Regions from separate parts of the Pseudomonas sp. H3_C08 genome, predicted to be linked through region 3. Evidence: riboswitches for the same ligand, from Rfam matches in the RefSeq annotation. Region 3 holds a riboswitch; each other region holds the start of a gene.
What was found. A riboswitch is a leader RNA that binds a small molecule or an ion and turns the genes downstream of it on or off. The one in region 3 is predicted to bind cobalamin.

Region 1 (5,777 bases), 1.0 Mb from region 3:
CTCAAACCCCGCGCAATCGGCGCCAGTTCGGTAGTCGTCAACGAATGATGATATGTGTGCCCGCGCAACGAACCTTCCGGCAGATCCACCGCTTGCAACGCCAACGCCGCCAAACGCTTCTGCATCACCGCATCGCCCTTAAGCAGCCCGACCAATTCAGCGCGGGTGCCTTCAACGTCAGTCAACGAATCGAGCAGGTACAGCATCCCACCACACTCGGCGAGCAACGGCTTACCCGCCGCGTGATGCGCGCGAATCGCCTCACACATCGCGGTGTTCTGCGACAACGCAACGTGGTGCAGTTCCGGATACCCACCGGGCAAATACAGGCTATCCGCTTCAGGCAATTGCGAGTCGCGGATCGGCGAGAAGAAACTCAACTCGGCGCCCATCGCCCGCAACAGATCGAGACTCGCGCCGTAGGTGAAAGCAAACGCTTCATCACGGGCGACGGCAATCCGCACATTCTTCAGCAACGGCTCGACAGCGATCACGTCCGGTGCGGCAAACTCCACCGCCGGTGGCAGCGCTACCTCGCAACTGCTGGCCAATGCGTCGGCGGCGGCGTCGAGACGCACATCCAGATCATTCAATTCACTGGCCTGGACCAGACCGAGATGGCGGCTCGGCAATTCGATGCCAGTTTCTCGGGACAACGCGCCGTACCAGCGCAGACCTTCGGTGAGGCTGCCTTCGAGCAATTGCGCATGGCGCAAGGTGCCAACGCGGTTGGCCAACACACCGGCAAACGGCAGATCTGGCTGATACTTGGCCAAGCCGAGCGCCAGCGCACCAAAGGTCTGCGCCATCGCCGTCCCATCAATCACCCCGAGCACCGGCACGCCGAAGTGCCGCGCCAGATCGGCACTGGACGGCGTGCCGTCGAACAGGCCCATCACGCCTTCAATCAGAATCAGATCCGCCTCATTGGCGGCTTCCCACAACAGACGACGACTTTCCTGCTCGCCGACCATCCACATGTCCAGTTGATACACCGGCGCACCGCTGGCGCGCTCGAGAATCATCGGATCGAGAAAGTCCGGCCCGCATTTGAACACGCGCACCTTGCGCCCCTGATTGCGATGCAAACGGGCGAGCGCGGCGGTGACGGTGGTCTTGCCCTGACCGGAGGCCGGCGCGGCGATGAGTACCGCCGGGCAGTGACGTGGTTGATTCAAAGTTCGACGCCTTTCTGCGCTTTGATGCCGGCCTGGAAGGCATGTTTGAGCATGCCCATTTCGGTGACCGTGTCGCCCATCTCGATCATTTCCGGCTTGGCCGCGCGACCGGTGACGATCACATGCTGCATCGGCGGACGCGCCTGCAGATCGCTGAGCACCTGATCGAGATCGAGGTAGCCGTGCTTGAGGGCGATGTTCAATTCGTCGAGCACCACCAGACCGATCGACGGATCACGCAGCAATTCGCGGGAGACCGCCCACGCGGCTTCGGCGGCGGCGATGTCACGCTGACGATCCTGGGTTTCCCAAGTGAAACCTTCGCCCATCACGTGGAAGCGCACTTGCTCGGGGAAGCGCCGGAAGAACAACTCCTCACCGGTGCTGTTACGGCCCTTGATGAACTGCACCACGCCGCACTGCATGCCGTGGCCCATGGCACGGGCGAGCATGCCGAACGCCGAGCTGCTTTTGCCTTTGCCGTTGCCGGTCAGCACCAGCACCAGGCCACACTCGTCAGGCGAGTTGGCGATGCGTTCGTCGATCACGGCTTTTTTGCGCTGCATACGCGCCAGATGGCGTTCGTCGCGCTCGGGGGAATCAGTCATGGGGGAGCTCTCCGTTGAGGCTGGATAACGGCGGGCAGGCACAAGAATAGACGGCAAAAAGCCTGGCATCGCCCACCGTGATGCCGCTGGATGGATCAGGCCGGTCTCCGGGCTCATGAGCGGCGCATGCCTGACTGCGCGCCTTCCCGCTTCTTTCGAGGCAGTGGCTCAAGGCGCAGTTTTCACTCATTTACCGTTGCGGGGGCAGCGCCGGGATCGTGGTGGTTCTTCGTGCGAAGACAACCCTCACCGGCTTCCCTGTTTCACTCTGTCGACGCAGGTCACAGAGCACCTGAAACAAGCCGCGAAGGTTAGAGGGTTGGGGGTGGAGCGTCAATTAAAGAGGGGGCCATCGGGCGAATAACTGCCGCCGATCACTTATCTGCCGCCAATCTTGTGCCACACTGATACAAATGATATCAAAGAGCCATGCTTTTCTCGAAAAGCCCACTACAACAATAAAGGATGATGACGATGCAAGGCATGATCATCAGCAACCCGCGCCTGGAATTCCTGCGCCCGGTGCTTGAACGCTGGTTTGACTGTATCGACCGCTACAACGCCGTGCGCGGCGACAGCGACACCCCTTACTGGCATGACGAGAAAGCCAATCTCGGATTGCTCTCGGCCGCAGCCTGGATGGCTGAGCTGGTCACTTTGAACGACACTGCCACGCGCAAGCAGAACGAAGAAGGCGAGCGCAATGCCCGCGCCGATCTGTTTCTCGCCGGTGCCGAAGACCGCGCCTTTATCCAGGCCACTCAGCGCTGGCCAAAGGTTACCAACCTGAATCTGACTCAAGCCCTGCTGGACATCACCAACGACGCCAAACGCATCAGCTACGCCAGCGATCTTAAGCTCGGCTGCCTGTTTGTCGCGCCACAAAAAGCCCAGCACAGCGCCAGCCCCGAAGAACTACAAGACATGGTCGACGACCTGCAAAAGGAACACACCTGCGCGGTCGCCTGGTATTTCCCCTACGCCTACCGCAAATTGCGCAGCGAAGCCGGCAACTATCACCCGGGCATCGCCGTGCTGTTCAAGGAAGCCCGCGGCTGAGCAGTTGAACCATCGGGCTTGCGCCCTCCTCTATGATTAGGAATGCATTCATAGGGAAGATCAGCAATGCGCAAGCCCCAGCTCGTTTTTGTCATCGCCTTCGCCGGAGGGCTCGCCGCCTGCGGTGAATCCTCCAGCCTGCAAGTCACCGACGGCACCGGTCCGTCACCCAAGCTGCCCGAACCGAACAAGACCCTGATCCCAACGGTGAACATCGCCCCGGCGATCGGCTGGCCCGAGGGCGGCAAACCGACTGCGGCGGCCGGCACCCAGGTCGCGGCATTTGCCGAAGGCCTCGATCATCCGCGCTGGCTCTATGTGCTGCCCAACGGCGATGTGCTCGTGGCGGAAACCAATGCCCCGCCAAAGCCTGATGACAGCAGTGGCATTCGTGGCTGGGTAATGAAGAAGGTCATGGGCAAGGCCGGCGCTGGCGTGCCGAGTCCGAACCGCATCACCTTGCTGCGTGACGCCGATCATGATGGCGTCGCCGAGACCCGCACGGTGTTTCTGCAGAACCTCAACTCGCCGTTCGGCATGACCCTGGTCGGCAACGATCTGTACGTCGCCGATACCGATCGCCTGCTGCGCTTCAACTACGAACCCGGCGCGACCGAGATCAAATCGCAGCCAATCAAGGTAGCCGATCTGCCGGGCGGGACACTGAATCACCACTGGACCAAAAACGTCATTGCCAGCAAGGACGGCAGCAAGCTGTACGTCACCGTAGGTTCGAACAGCAACGTCGGCGAAAACGGCCTGGACAAGGAAGAAGGTCGCGCGGCGATCTGGGAAGTTGATCGGGCGACCGGCAATCACCGCATTTTTGCCTCAGGCATCCGCAACCCCAATGGCCTGGCGTGGGAGCCCACCAGCGGCGCACTGTGGACAGCGGTGAATGAGCGCGACGAGATCGGCAGTGATCTGGTGCCGGACTACATCACTTCCGTGAAAGACGGTGGGTTTTATGGCTGGCCTTTCAGTTATTACGGTCAGCATGTCGATGTGCGTGTTACGCCGCAGAACCCGGACCTGGTGGCCAAAGCCATCGCCCCGGATTACGCGGTCGGGCCGCACACCGCCTCACTGGGCCTGAGCTTCGCCGAGGGCAACACGCTGCCGGCGCAGTTCAAGGAAGGCGCGTTTATTGGTCAGCACGGCTCATGGAATCGCAAACCGCACAGTGGCTACAAAGTGATTTTCGTGCCGTTTACCGGCGGCAAGCCGAGCGGCAAACAGATGGATGTGCTGACCGGGTTCCTCGACAAGGACGAGAATGCTTTGGGTCGGCCGGTAGGCGTGGTGATCGATCAGCAAGGTGGTTTGCTGGTGGCGGATGATGTTGGCAATAAGGTGTGGCGAGTGTCGGCCAGCAAATAATTTTCGCCATGCACAAACAACTGTAGGAGTGAGCCTGCTCGCGATAGCGGTCGATCATTCAACATTGATGTTGAATGTGACACCGTCATCGCGAGCAGGCTCACACCTACACATTAGCTTTTAGGCAACTTGAATTACGGGTTATGCGCCAGATGCTCCGGCTGCAATACCCGCTTGGCACTCAGATAAGCTTTCTGCCAGTACGCCTTCGACAGGCTGTCCAGCTTCACCGTGCCGCCCGTGGCCGGCGCATGCACGAAGCGCCCTTCCCCGACGTAAATCCCTGCATGACTGACCTGCGAGCCGCCATTGGTGGCGAAGAAGATCAGGTCGCCGGTCTGCAAGCCTTCCTTGCCGACATTCGGCGCCTGCATGACGATCATCTCGCGCGTGGAGCGCGGCAGCGAAATCCCCGCCGCATCACGATAGACAAAACCGATCAACCCGCTGCAATCAAATCCCGAATCCGGCGTGTTGCCGCCCCAGCGATACGGCGTACCCACCAGGCCGAGCGCGCGAAACAACACGTCTTCAGCAGCCGGCGAGAAAGCTTGCGAAGGACCGAATACGACCGGAGCGCGAACCACCGGCGCAGGTGGCGGCGTACGACTGGCGCAGGCGCTGAGCAGCGCTGCGAAGAACATCAACGTGAGGCGGGCCGACATCGTCATAAGCAGAACATCCTGATCTGGCTGCGGCTTTTTCTGCCGATGGACAGAAAACAAAACCGCCTGCGTGAGCACGCAGGCGGTTTGCCATCAATATAGATACAGGATTCTAGCGGCTACGCGGCAAACTTCAAGTAAGACTTTAACTTCACCTTGTAAAGTCTACGTCTACTCCGTTACCGGAAGCCTGATTGTCGCCGCGAACGCAGCGACAACAGGGGATTACTTGCGAGCAGTGACTACAGTCGGAGCGTTGGCCAGAGCGCGTTTCGCTTCGATGAAGGTCTTGCTCCAGTAGCTGTCACCCAGGCTGTCGATGCGAACACCGCCGCTGCGACGACTGCTGGAGTGGATGAACTGGTTGTCACCGAGGTAGATCCCGGCGTGACTGACACGACCGCGACGACCGTTGGTGGCGAAGAACAGCAGATCGCCCGGCTCAAGGTTGCTGCGCGAGACCAGCGGCGCATCGACGTTGATCATTTCGCGGGTCGAGCGCGGCAGGTTCATGCCAGCTTCTTCGCGGAACAGATAGCCGATGAAACCGCTGCAATCGAAACCGGCTTCAGAGGTACCACCGAAACGGTAACGGGTACCGATCAGGGACATGCCGCGTTCAAGGATGCTGTCGGCCAGAACAGGAAGCTGATAAGGCTTCTTGCCATTGAATTCGTTGAGCTCTTTTTCGGTGTCCAGCTCTTCCTGGTAAATAACGGAAGACTGAGCCGTGGCAGAATTTTTAACCTGTTGAGGCTGCTCTTGAACTGGAGAATGAGCAGCGCAACCGTACAACAGGGTGACGAGTGCGAGAGGCACGAGGGGTGCGAAGCGCTTTAGCATGGGCACGACCGTGGCTGATAGTTGTAAAGAAGCCGAGACTATGC
Region 2 (5,777 bases), 830 kb from region 3:
CCGCTATTACCATTACCGACGCCGCCCACGATTACCTGGCTGATCTGCTCTCCAAGCAGAACACCCCGGGCATCGGCATCCGCGTCTTCATCACCCAGCCTGGCACCCAGTACGCTGAAACCTGCATTGCCTACTGCAAGCCGGGCGAAGAAAAACCTGAAGACACCGCGCTGGGGCTGAAAAGCTTCACCGCGTATATCGATCACTTCAGCGAAGCGTTTCTCGATGACGCCGTTGTCGACTACGCCACCGACCGCATGGGCGGCCAGCTGACCATCAAGGCGCCGAACGCCAAAGTACCGATGGTCAACGCCGACAGCCCGGTCAACGAGCGCATCAACTATTACCTGCAAACCGAAATCAACCCGGGGCTGGCCAGCCACGGCGGTCAGGTCAGCCTGATCGATGTGGTTGAAGACGGCATCGCCGTGTTGCAGTTCGGTGGCGGTTGCCAGGGCTGCGGCCAGGCGGACGTAACCTTGAAGGAAGGCATCGAGCGCACCTTGCTCGAGCGTATTCCGGAGCTGAAGGGCGTTCGCGACGTGACCGACCACACGCAGAAAGAAAACGCCTACTACTAAGGTGTTCGCTGCGGACATGAAAAACGGCGCCCCGTGAGCGCCGTTTTTTATGGGTGAAATTCAGGAATGCATTTGCGAGCAGGCTCGCTCCCACATTTGAAATACGATCAAATGTGGGAGCGAGCCTGCTCGCGAAAGGGCCTTTGATCGTTCCCACGCTCTGCGTGGGAATGCAGCCCGGGACGCTCCGCGTTCCAATTCATGGTCTGTAGAGGTGAGCATGCCCGGCGCGATACAGCGATGACTCGCTAAACACCTCGCTGCCCAGCACTCGGCCCACCAGAATCAACGCCGTACGCCGAAACCCTTTGGCCTCAACCTTTTCGGCAATATCCGCCAGCGTCCCCACCACCCAATCCTGATCAGGCCACGTCGCCCGGTGAATCACCGCAATCGGGCAATCCGCGCCGTAATGCGGCAGCAGTTCCACCAGAATCTTCGGCAAATGGTTAACGCCCAGATGAATCGCCATGGTCGCGCCATGCTGCGCCAGACTGCCAAGCTCTTCGCCTGCCGGCATCGCGGTTTTGTCGGCGTAGCGAGTCAGAATCACGCTTTGCGACACGTCCGGCAGCGTCAATTCCGCGCCAAGCAACGCCGCACAGGCTGCGGTGGCCGTCACGCCGGGAATGATCTCGAACGGAATATCCAGCTCACGCAGATAACGGATCTGCTCGCCAATCGCGCCATACAGACTCGGATCGCCGGAATGCACCCGCGCCACATCCTGACCCTTGGCATGCGCGGTCTTGATCAATTCGATGATCTGTTCCAGATGCAATTCGGCGCTGTTCACCACTGTTTCGGCTTGATGGCCGTCGAGTAACGCCGCCGGCACTAGCGAACCTGCGTAGATAATCACCGGGCAACTGCGAATCAGCCGCTGGCCTTTGACAGTGATCAATTCCGGGTCGCCGGGGCCGGCGCCGATGAAGTAGACGGTCATCGTTGAATCCTGAGTAAAAGAGGGCACGACTGCGTTGCAGATGAACAACGCTCATGATCAATGGCGGGGATTATCGGGATTTTACGCCGCGCCGGCCAATGCCAGCGTGGCCTGAGCGTATTTTTGCCGGGAGATCAGCAGTTTTGCCGGCGCTTGAATCAGCTGTTCAGCGAGCGCAAGCGCGGCACTTTCGGCGACGCCGTAGCAACCGGTGCGTTCGTAAGCAATCTGTGAATGGTGACTGAGCCGCTGTTGGTAGCTGGCCAGTTCGTCACTGCTGAAGTACAGCAGGGGCAGAGCCAGTTGTGCAGCAAGTTCTTGCAGGCCCGGCTCGTCGCGCTTCAAGTCGATACTGGCCAACGCTTTCACCGCCTCAAGCTCAATGCGATGCGCCTGTAACGCTTGATCGAGTAACGCGCGCAGCGTGCTGGCCGGGCAGCCGCGCTGGCAGCCCAGGCCGACCACGAAGGTCGGCGCTGCGCGGTCATCGGTCATGCGTGGTATTGACCAGCGCTTTTGCGGCGGAACAACCAGGCGCTGATCAGGCCCAGGGCCAGCCAGAACGCCACGTTGGTCAACTGCGAAGCGATTTTGAACTGAGCTTCGAGTGCTTCGGGGGCGAGCATCGAATGCACTTCCGGTTGCGGTGCGCCGATCACGTGGGGCACAGCGAGGATGGCCACACCGAGGACCTTCATCAGCCAGTGACGGCTGAACGCGATCAGCGACAGACCTACAGCCGTCGAAGCGGCCGTGCCGATCCACCACGTCTGCCGCGAAGCCAGATCAGCCGCAGCGGTGCCCGGCAGTTCTGGTGGCAGGCCCAAGGTCGGAGCAAGCACGAACGTCGCGTAACCGGCCAGGCCCCAGAGCAGGCCCTGCGAAGTTTTGGTCGGCGCGCGCAGGGTGTAGAGGCCGGCGAGCATCAGGGCGAAACCGACGGCTACGACCAGATTACCGCCAGTGGTCGAGACTACGCGCTGCCAGCCGTCTTCCGGCTCCCAGGCCTCGGCATCATGGGTGTGCGCAGCCACGCCAGCGGCATGTTCGTGAACCGCCACCGGCTCGGACTTCTCGAAGGTTTCCGCCTGCAGAATCAGCGGCGAAACCCAGAAGCTTTGCAGCAGAGTGAGGAGCAGGGCGGCCAGCAGACCAGAGAAACCTGCAGTTTGCGCGATACGCTTGATCATGTCGGCAGGTCTCAATGGCACGGGAACGCGGCGCTGTGGCGGGTATCGTGGGCGGCGTTGTGCACCGCTTCGATGTGCGAGAAACCGGCAAAGTAAACCAGACTGGCGCCGAGGATCGACGCAAAGATTGCGGCGGTCAGGCGTTGGCTCAGGGTGGTGGTGCTGGCGATTTTGTCCGTGTTGCTGCCGGTGCTGCTGATGATCGACATGGCGCTTCCCTCTGGAGTGTCAGCGGGTGAATAGAGCGCATGAAAACCCCTGCGGGTCGGGCTCGCAGAGGTTCGAACAGCGCCCGCCCACCGCGGGTTTGTTATGTGCAGCGCCGCACAAATGCGGGCTGTGTGTTGCGGGCCGGTCTCCGGGCTCACGAGGGGCTGGCGTCAGGCCGACCTGCAAGCGTCACCTTCCCATACCGTATTGGCACAGTGGTTTTGACGCTTCGCTCGCTTACCGTTGCGGGGGCAGCACCGGACTGACATGGGCTTGAGTAAAGCACATGATTCACCGGTTTCCCGTTTCACCCTGTGAAGGGCACCCGTAACAAGTTGTGTAGGAGAGCATGGGCGGGGGATTTGAGTCAATCGACGCCTAGCGCATGATCAGCAGGACGTACACCCCCAGCGCCATCAGGAACGCATAATAGGATTTGATTCGCGTCAGGCTCAGCAGCCACGCCAACGCCACCGGGAGGATCCATGGCATGGCCGCCAGGTGCTGGCTGGCCAAAGGATAGAGTGAGACCGCCAGCAGGCTGACGAGCATCGCCACCGATGTGTATTTTCCCAGACGATCGATGAAAGCGCGGGCAGTTGCCGAAAGCCGTTCGACATCGACGGCCAGCGGCAGCAAGCGGCAGACGATCGAAACCAGCGCGCAAATCAGTACGTACAGCCAGAAAGTACCAGGTTCAATCATAGACATAGCTCGTCAGAACGGTGATGGCGAGCACCAGCAGCAAGCTGACCTCGCCCAGCCACAGCAAGCTCGCGGCGGTGGCCAGGCCGGCAATCCATTGCGCATGGAAGCTGTGACGGTCGCGGGCCATCTTGCCAAGCGAAGCGCTGATGAAAATCGCGATCACCACACTGACGTGATCCATCACTGCGTTGTCGGCCACGCTGGCGAAACAGTACCCGACCACGGTGCCAAGCAGGGCGGCGGCGTACAGCAGAAAGCACACGGTGTTGGCATACGGGCGGCTGATCGGTTGCTGATCCTTGCGGATCGACATCAACGTGAAAGCCGCATTTGCCATCACCGCCAGGGCGGGGACAAACGCTTTGACCGGGCCCTGGAGGCTGGATTTCAGGCTCAGTGTGAAGACCAGAAAACGCAAGTTGATACTCAGCGCCGAGACCAGCACGCCAAAGGCGTTAAGCAGGTGCGCGGGGGTTTCCAGCAGCGTCAGTTGCAACGGCGAGGCCATTACCGTACCGCTGAAAACCACCATGGCCGGAAGATCCAGACCATGGCGGCGCCCGAGCATGCCGATCAGGATGAAGGTCAGCAGCAGCGAGAAGACGAACGGTAGCGCATCGCGGATACCGGTCGCGATCTCGCTGCGCGACGCCGGTTTTGCCAGGTTCGACTCAACCAGCATGAGTGCTGTGCCGCGAGCCGGCCAGCAATTGCTCTACGCCGTTCTTGTAGGCCAGAGCTTTTTCCAGGTAGTACTCGGTGGAGAAGCGCGGAATGAACTCTTCCACCACGGCCACCCCCCGATAGCCGTTGACCGCGAAGCGATTGAGCACATCGCTCAGGCGCAAGTTGCCTTCGCCAATCGGCAGATGTTGATGGTGGGTGTTGTTGAGGTCGGCAATGTGCAGATGCCGGGTAACCGGCGCCAGATCGGCAATGGCTTTGAACAGGCTTTCACCATACGGCAGCAGTGAGCACAGATGCGTCACGTCGATGGTCACGAAGCACCCGGTTTCCTTGTGAAAGCGCAGGTGTTCCTCGACGGTGAAGACCGGGAATTTCGGCCGCTGACCGCCCATGTTCTCCAGGCACAGGGCGATGCCATCGGTGTTGCAGCGCTTGGTCACCTGGTTGATCGCTACTATCAGGTTGTCCAGCAGTTCGCCGTTTTCCAGTTGATCTTTGTAGCCGGGATGAAAAGTGACGCTGGTGGCGCCGGCCTCGTGGGAAAACTCCACGGCGGCACTCAGGCAGTCCACCGCTTGGGCACGTTCGGTCAAATCCGGGGAGCACAGGTTGTACTGGCGACCCCACCATCCGGCGTGGACGGTCAGCGTGATGCCATTGTGTTCGGCGAAGCTGCGGATTTTCCCGGCAAGCTCAGACCGGTCTTCGGCGCTCAGCGACCAGAAGGTTTTTTCGGCGTCTTCGCCGATCTCGAACTCGACCGCTTGGAAATGTCTGGCCAGATCGGTGATCGAACCCAGGATGTCTGCAGGGTTGTCGTAGACATTGGTGGAAAAGGAGATCATCGGGAAGTGAGCGCTGATCGGGCCTTCGATGTGATATAGCGGGTCTTTACGGGTCATTGCGCTGGTCCTTGCGTAGTGAACTCTGGGTGGGTGATCGCGGCGTTGAAGTCCGCCGGGTCGTCGGCGTCGCTGCAGCCCAGCAGCGTGTAGCCGTGGCGGTCTGCGGAACGGCTGATGCTCTGGCCGAACTTGTCGGGGTTGAGGTTCACGCGTAATGCAAACGGGTGTTGCAGCAGGCGTGCCTGGAGCTGTTGCGGATCGGCGGTCGGGGCCGCCTCGATGTAGCGGATCGCCATTTTGGCGTAGGTTTTCTCGGGCGTCGGCAGTGACGTGCCGGCCATCGCGGCGATGGTGCTGGCTGCCAAATGCACCCCCGTGGTTTTCCAGACCATTTCCCAGATCTGGTCACCGCCGAAGCGGGTCTGGGTTTCGATGAATTGCAGGCGTGAACCGTCCAGCTTGATTTCCGTGTGGGCCGGGCCCCAGCGGTTGCCCATTCGCCCGAGCAGCCACAGCACCGCTTCTTCGATCTGCGCGGCGGTTTTCTCGTCGAGCCCGGCAGGAAAGTCATGCCCGGTTTCGACATAACCGGGGGCACCGCTGGTGTATT
Region 3 (5,777 bases):
AATAATCCAGCGAGTGCCCGTTGCAGGCGGATTCCAGCAGATACGAACCCACGCCATTGCGCGCAAGCCCCGAGCGCGAGGTCACCCCGTCGCCGAACGCCGTGGCAAAACCGCCGATCACCAGATCCGGCTTCGCAGCGTAAAGCACTTCGCTGGCCGGGTACTGCCGCGCGATTACCGGTACGCCGAAATACTCGGCTTGGCGCTGACCGGCACCGGTGTCATCCAGATACGCCACGCCGACCAGCGCTGGCCCGGCACCCAGTGCGAGGACGAGATCGGCCGCATGCTGATTGAGCGCGACGATGCGCGAAGATTGATCGGCGCTCCATTCTTCGCCGCAATTGCGGTAACTGTCGGCGAGTACAGGCATTGAGCAGAGCAGGGCGCCAAGTACGTACAGAATCGATCTCATGTCTGCGCCTTGATCAGCAAATCCGCAACCACTTCACCGCCCACCAGATGCCCCTCGACCAGCCGCTGCACATCTTCATGGCTGCGCACGCCATACCAGCAGCGCTCCGGATACACCGTTACAATCGGCCCCAGATTGCACGGAAACTGGCAGTGCGTACGCGTCAGCAAGACGCCATCCGGCGTCTCGATGCGATCGTGCGCGAGCAAATGCCGGCGCAGGGTTTTCCATAACTGCAAGGCGCCGCGCTGGGTGCAACGCGGGCCGGTGCAGAGGAATACATGGCGCGCATGCTCGGGCACATTTGACCAGTCCGGGTGCGTGTCGACGCCGTCGACGGTTTTGACTTCACTCATCAGAAGCGGTACGTGTAGCGCACTTCGGAGGTGAACGGCCGGCCGAGGTTGTCGACGTTGCTCGAACGGCTGGTGACGTAATCGCGGTCGAACAGGTTTTCCACCAGCAGGCTCACGCGGTGCTGATGAGCGTTGTCGAGGTAGCGATAAGCGTCGGCGTCGACCACGGAATAGTTACCGTACTCGACTTGCTTCGAGCTTTTGATGTCGCGGATATAGCGGATCGCACCGCCGGCGCCCCACAGACGGTTTTCCGATTCATAGCCAAGCCGCGAGCGGGCGAAGAAGCTCGGGATATCGTTGAGGGTTACACCGCTGCGCGATTCGGTGAGGTTGCGGGTCATGTCCGCTTGCAGGCTCCACTGATCGTTGAGCGCGAGTTTGGCGTCGGCCTCGAAACCGCGCATACGCACCTGGCCTTCACCGTTGACCCATTGAATGTCGTCGAGGGTGATCAAGTCGTCGATCTTGCGTTTGAACAGGGTCACGCTGGCGCTGAATTCGCGGTCGAGCAGAAAGCCTTTGTAGTCGACACCCAGCTCCGCATTGCGGCTTTTTTCCGGCTTCAGGTTGCGATTGCCGATCTCGTCGCCCGGTTCATTGACGAACAATTGCTCGGCGTTTGGCAGTTTGTAGGCGCTGCCGTACTGGCCGCGCACCGACCAATTGTCATTGAGGTCATACAGCGAAGTGAGCATGCCGACGGTGGCACCATCGCCACCGCTCATGGCTTCGTGACGCACACCGATGCTCGGGTGCCAGTCGGGCAGGGCGTCGATCTGCGGGCGCAGTTGCGTGTAGAAAGCGTGGGCTTCGGCCTTGTCGTTATCGATGATCAACACATCATCCTGGCCCTTGAACCACTGGTTGTCGGTGCCGAACACCAGTACATGGCCACCGGGCAATTCAGCCTTGCCCTCGGCCTGCACACCCCAATCGGTGAAGCCCCAATAGTCATTGTGGTTGATGACTTTGGTGCCGCCGCCCTCCACGTTGTTGACGCGGGTATAACGCGTGTCCCAGTCGTTGATATGGCCTTTGACGAAGTAGCTCAGGCGCTCATTGACGGTCTGCTCGAAGGTCGCCGTGGCGATCTGCTGCACGCGGTCGTTAGTAGTCTTGTGGTTGTCGACCGGGCGGGCGAAATCGAGGTTGGCGTCGGCGTATTGGTAAAACAGCTCCAGCCGCGAATCATCGTCGAACGACTGAATCGCCTTGCCGCCGAACGTGGTGACTTCGTAGGCGCGATCCTTGCCGGAATCGTTTTTCATGTCGCGGTTGCGATAGGGCTGGTAACCGTCGGAGACGTTGTGACTGACGTACGCCAACAAACCGAGGTCGCCGAAGCCGTTAGTGAAGATATTCTCGACGCGAGCGTCTTCGGTGGTGCCGCCAAAGCTGTCGACGCCTAGATTCACTTCGCCGGCGGCTTTGCGCGATTGCGGGCTGCGGGTGACGATGTTGATCACACCGGACACGGCCTGGGTGCCGAACAACAGGCTCTGCCCACCCTTGAGCACTTCGATGCGTTCGATGGCGTTGGCCGGCAGGGTGTCCAGATAGAGGCCACCGTACAGGCGATTGTTCAGGCGCACGCCGTCGAGCAGGATCAGCGTGTCGTCGTTGCGCCCGCCGAGCAGCGAATAGGTGCCGTAGTCGAAAGGGCCGTTTTTCGGCGCCACATACAAGCCTGGAATGAACATCTGCATCACCCGGCTGACATCGGCGCTGGGGCCGGCGCGTTCGATCTGCTCGCGGCTGACGATTTCGACCTTGCTGCCGAATCTGGCCATCTCGGCGACGGTGGTGGATTCCACTGACGGTGCAGTAACGATTTGTTGATTGAGTTCCAGCGGCGCGTCGTCGGCCAGTAGCAGCGGGCTGAACAGGCAGCCAAGGAACAGGGTTGGAGCAGAAGTGTTGAAAGGTCGAATCATTGTCTTCTCGAAAAGGATCTTCGCAGAAGAGCATGCAAGAGAAGGCATCGCGCACAGCCAATACCGGCCCATGCCCGCCCACCGCAGGATTTTGCCAAACGAAATTCCAGGCCGGTCTCCGGGCTCGCGCGTATCGAGGTTTTCACCTTCCCATGGCCGTCTGGCCACAGTGGTGTATTGAAAACATCACGCGCATACCGTTGCGGGGGCAGCACCGGACTTGTTCGAAAAGAACGTACCGGTTTCCCGTTTCACCCCATGCACGGCGGCATGGGACACCTGAAACTGGCCGGCATCTGAACATTCGAGGAGCGTCTCGTCAATGCGGCAACCACCAGGGGAGCTATTGGATGCGTTCCAGAGCGACAAACTGGCCACTCAACCACGCATAAAGCTGAGACACCGCCGGGGTGATCTGCTTGCGATGCGGGCACACCAGACTCAACGGTGAGGCATTGCCGGGAAAATCCTTCAGTAGCACGACCAGTCGCCCTGCGATCACGTCTGCACTGACGTCCAGCCAGGATTTGTTGGCGATGCCTTCGCCGCTCAACGCCCAGCGGCGCACGATGTCGGCGTCGTCGCTGAACATCGGTCCCGAGACCTGGATCGTTTCACTGCCCAGACTCCACTTGTCGTAGATCCGGCCGCCTTGCTGGTAGAGCAGGCAAGCGTGGTTGTGCAGATCATCCGGCGTTTGCGGGTATCCGTGGCGCTCCACGTATTCCGGTGCGGCGACCAGCACCCGCCGGTTCCACGGTGCCAGCGGCAGCGCCACGTAGTTGGCATCTTCATTCGAGCCGTATCGAATCGCCACGTCTACCGGGTCACGAAACAAGTCGGCCATCTGGTCCGACAGGGAAAAGCGCAAGGTCAGTTCCGGGTGCTGGCGGCGAAACAGTGTGAGCCACGGCAGCAAAATGTTGCGCCCCAGATCGGACGGCGCCGTCACTTGCAACACGCCGCGCAACGTGGCGTTTTCACCGCGCAGGTTTTCCTTGCCTTGCTTGAGCGCCTCCAGCACCGAGTGGGCAGTGGGCAAGTATTGCTCGCCCTCGGCGGTTAATCGCAGGCTGCGGGTGGTGCGCGCAAACAGGCGCACGTCCAGCTCACGCTCCAGACGCTTGATCGCCGCGGCAACCTGACCGGGCAATAAATCCGCCTCATGGGCGGCAGCTGTGAAGCTGCCCAGCGCGGCGCTGCGGGTGAACAAACCAAGATCATCGATGCGGATCATTTTCACTCCTGAAGTGAAAGTGTTGGCGCATTCTGCTGGTTTTTCTTTGTGCTTGGGAAGTCGAAGATGGCGGCAAGCGAGCACATCAGCTCTTCAGACAGCGAGTTTCCATGAAAGCCATCACCTTCACCCAACACGCTTTGCCCATTGAAGATCCGCAATCGTTGCAGGACATCGACCTTCCGGTGCCAACTCCCGGCCCCCGGGATTTGCTCGTAGAAGTTCGTGCGGTGTCGGTCAATCCGGTCGATACCAAAGTACGCGCCGGCACTTTCACCAAAGAACCGAAAATCCTCGGCTGGGATGCCGCCGGCATCGTCCGCGAGGTCGGGGCTGAAGTGACGCTGTTTCAGCCTGGCGACGAAGTGTTCTACGCAGGCTCCCTTGCCCGCACCGGCAGTTATAGCGAATTTCACCTGGTGGACGAGCGAATCGTCGGGCACAAACCGCGTTCGTTAAGTGCTGCGGATGCCGCGGCATTGCCGTTGACCTCGATCACCGCCTGGGAGCTGTTGTTTGACCGTCTCGGTGTCACCGAAGGTTCAGGGCAGGGCAAGTGCCTGTTGATCACGGGGGCAGCGGGCGGCGTCGGTTCGATGCTGGTGCAATTGGCCCGACAGTTGACGCGGCTGACCGTCATCGGCACCGCCTCGCGGCAGGAAACGGCTGACTGGGTCCGGCAATTGGGCGCGCATCACGTCATCGATCACAGTCAGCCGCTGCTCGCACAGTTGCAGGCACTGGGCATCGACGAGGTCAGCCATGTCGCCAGCCTGACCCATACCGAGGAGCATTTTGCGCAGCTGATTGAAGTGCTCCAAGCACAAGGGCGTCTGGGCGTGATCGACGATCCTGAAAGCCTCGACGTAATGCCGCTCAAGCGCAAGTCGCTGTCGCTGCACTGGGAGCTGATGTTCACCCGTTCGCTGTACGAAACCCCGGACATGATTGAGCAGCATCACCTGCTCAATCGCGTCAGCGATCTGATTGACCAGGGCATTTTGAAAACGACCGTCGGTGAACATTTCGGCGCGATCAACGCGGCAAACATGCGCCGTGCCCATGCCTTGGTCGAGAGCGGCAAGGCCCGAGGCAAACTGGTACTCGAAGGTTTCTGATTTCACTCATTCAGACGGGCCTGCACGCGGGCCGGTCAGGAGCAGCTCATGCGTATGAAAAAGCTTTCTGCTGCATTGGCCATGGTCATGGCAGCGCCGTTCGCCCATGCAATCAGTGCCGTGCCGTTGCCGGCCAATGCCCCCGCCGACCGATCCTTCGGCAAGCTCGAACAGGTCCATGCGTTCTACGACGCGATGCCCACCGGCGTGACCGTCACCGAGACCGGGCGCATCTTCGTCAACTTCCCGCGTTGGGGCGACAACGTGCCGTTCACCGTGGGCGAGATCCGCGACGGCAAAGTCGTGGCTTACCCGAACGCGGCGATCAACCAGGAAAACCTCAACGATCCCAGTGATGGTCTGATCAGCGTACAGAGCGTGGTGGCCGACGGGCGGGGTCGTGTCTGGTTGCTCGATACCGCCGCGCCGGGTTTCGCAGACCCAAAACCCAAAGGCGCGAAGCTGATCGCGGTGGATCTGGTCAGCAACAAGATCGTCAAGCGCCTGGTGTTCCCGGACAACGTCATGTTGCCGAGCACCTACGTCAACGACATGCGTTTCGACTTTCGCACAGGCCCGGAGGGAACGGTCTATCTGACTGACTCGTCCCTGCGCGGACCGGGCGCGATCATCGTCATGGACATCGCCAGCGGCAGTGCCATGCGCCGCTTGAGCGGTGTGCCGGCGACCTCGGTTGACCCGACCTTTGTCCCG

Region 1: it holds a riboswitch for cobalamin, as region 3 does, so the genes downstream of both, cobO (cob(I)yrinic acid a,c-diamide adenosyltransferase) here and AB4N74_RS07595 (TonB-dependent receptor plug domain-containing protein) in region 3, are expected to answer to the same signal.
Region 2: it holds a riboswitch for cobalamin, as region 3 does, so the genes downstream of both, AB4N74_RS11450 (CbtB domain-containing protein) here and AB4N74_RS07595 (TonB-dependent receptor plug domain-containing protein) in region 3, are expected to answer to the same signal.

What each region holds. Positions count from the first base shown of each region.
Region 1 covers NZ_CP162803.1:614,720-620,496, reverse strand. Annotated here, with positions in the region: gene AB4N74_RS02965 (cobyrinate a,c-diamide synthase) at 1-1,178, opposite strand, end outside; gene cobO (cob(I)yrinic acid a,c-diamide adenosyltransferase) at 1,175-1,786, opposite strand; cobalamin riboswitch at 1,868-2,097, opposite strand; gene AB4N74_RS02955 (hypothetical protein) at 2,261-2,845, shown strand; gene AB4N74_RS02950 (PQQ-dependent sugar dehydrogenase) at 2,912-4,225, shown strand; gene AB4N74_RS02945 (C40 family peptidase) at 4,360-4,896, opposite strand; gene AB4N74_RS02940 (C40 family peptidase) at 5,116-5,733, opposite strand.
Region 2 covers NZ_CP162803.1:2,468,317-2,474,093, reverse strand. Annotated here, with positions in the region: gene nfuA (Fe-S biogenesis protein NfuA) at 1-581, shown strand, start outside; gene cobM (precorrin-4 C(11)-methyltransferase) at 781-1,527, opposite strand; gene AB4N74_RS11460 (cobalamin biosynthesis protein) at 1,609-2,022, opposite strand; gene AB4N74_RS11455 (CbtA family protein) at 2,019-2,717, opposite strand; gene AB4N74_RS11450 (CbtB domain-containing protein) at 2,729-2,926, opposite strand; cobalamin riboswitch at 3,050-3,271, opposite strand; gene AB4N74_RS11445 (hypothetical protein) at 3,306-3,632, opposite strand; gene AB4N74_RS11440 (AzlC family ABC transporter permease) at 3,625-4,317, opposite strand; gene AB4N74_RS11435 (sugar phosphate isomerase/epimerase family protein) at 4,307-5,224, opposite strand; gene AB4N74_RS11430 (ATP-grasp domain-containing protein) at 5,221-5,777, opposite strand, start outside.
Region 3 covers NZ_CP162803.1:1,640,523-1,646,299, forward strand. Annotated here, with positions in the region: gene AB4N74_RS07585 (ABC transporter substrate-binding protein) at 1-415, opposite strand, end outside; gene AB4N74_RS07590 ((2Fe-2S) ferredoxin domain-containing protein) at 412-771, opposite strand; gene AB4N74_RS07595 (TonB-dependent receptor plug domain-containing protein) at 771-2,708, opposite strand; cobalamin riboswitch at 2,801-3,006, opposite strand; gene AB4N74_RS07600 (LysR family transcriptional regulator) at 3,052-3,945, opposite strand; gene AB4N74_RS07605 (zinc-binding alcohol dehydrogenase family protein) at 4,056-5,063, shown strand; gene AB4N74_RS07610 (L-dopachrome tautomerase-related protein) at 5,112-5,777, shown strand, end outside.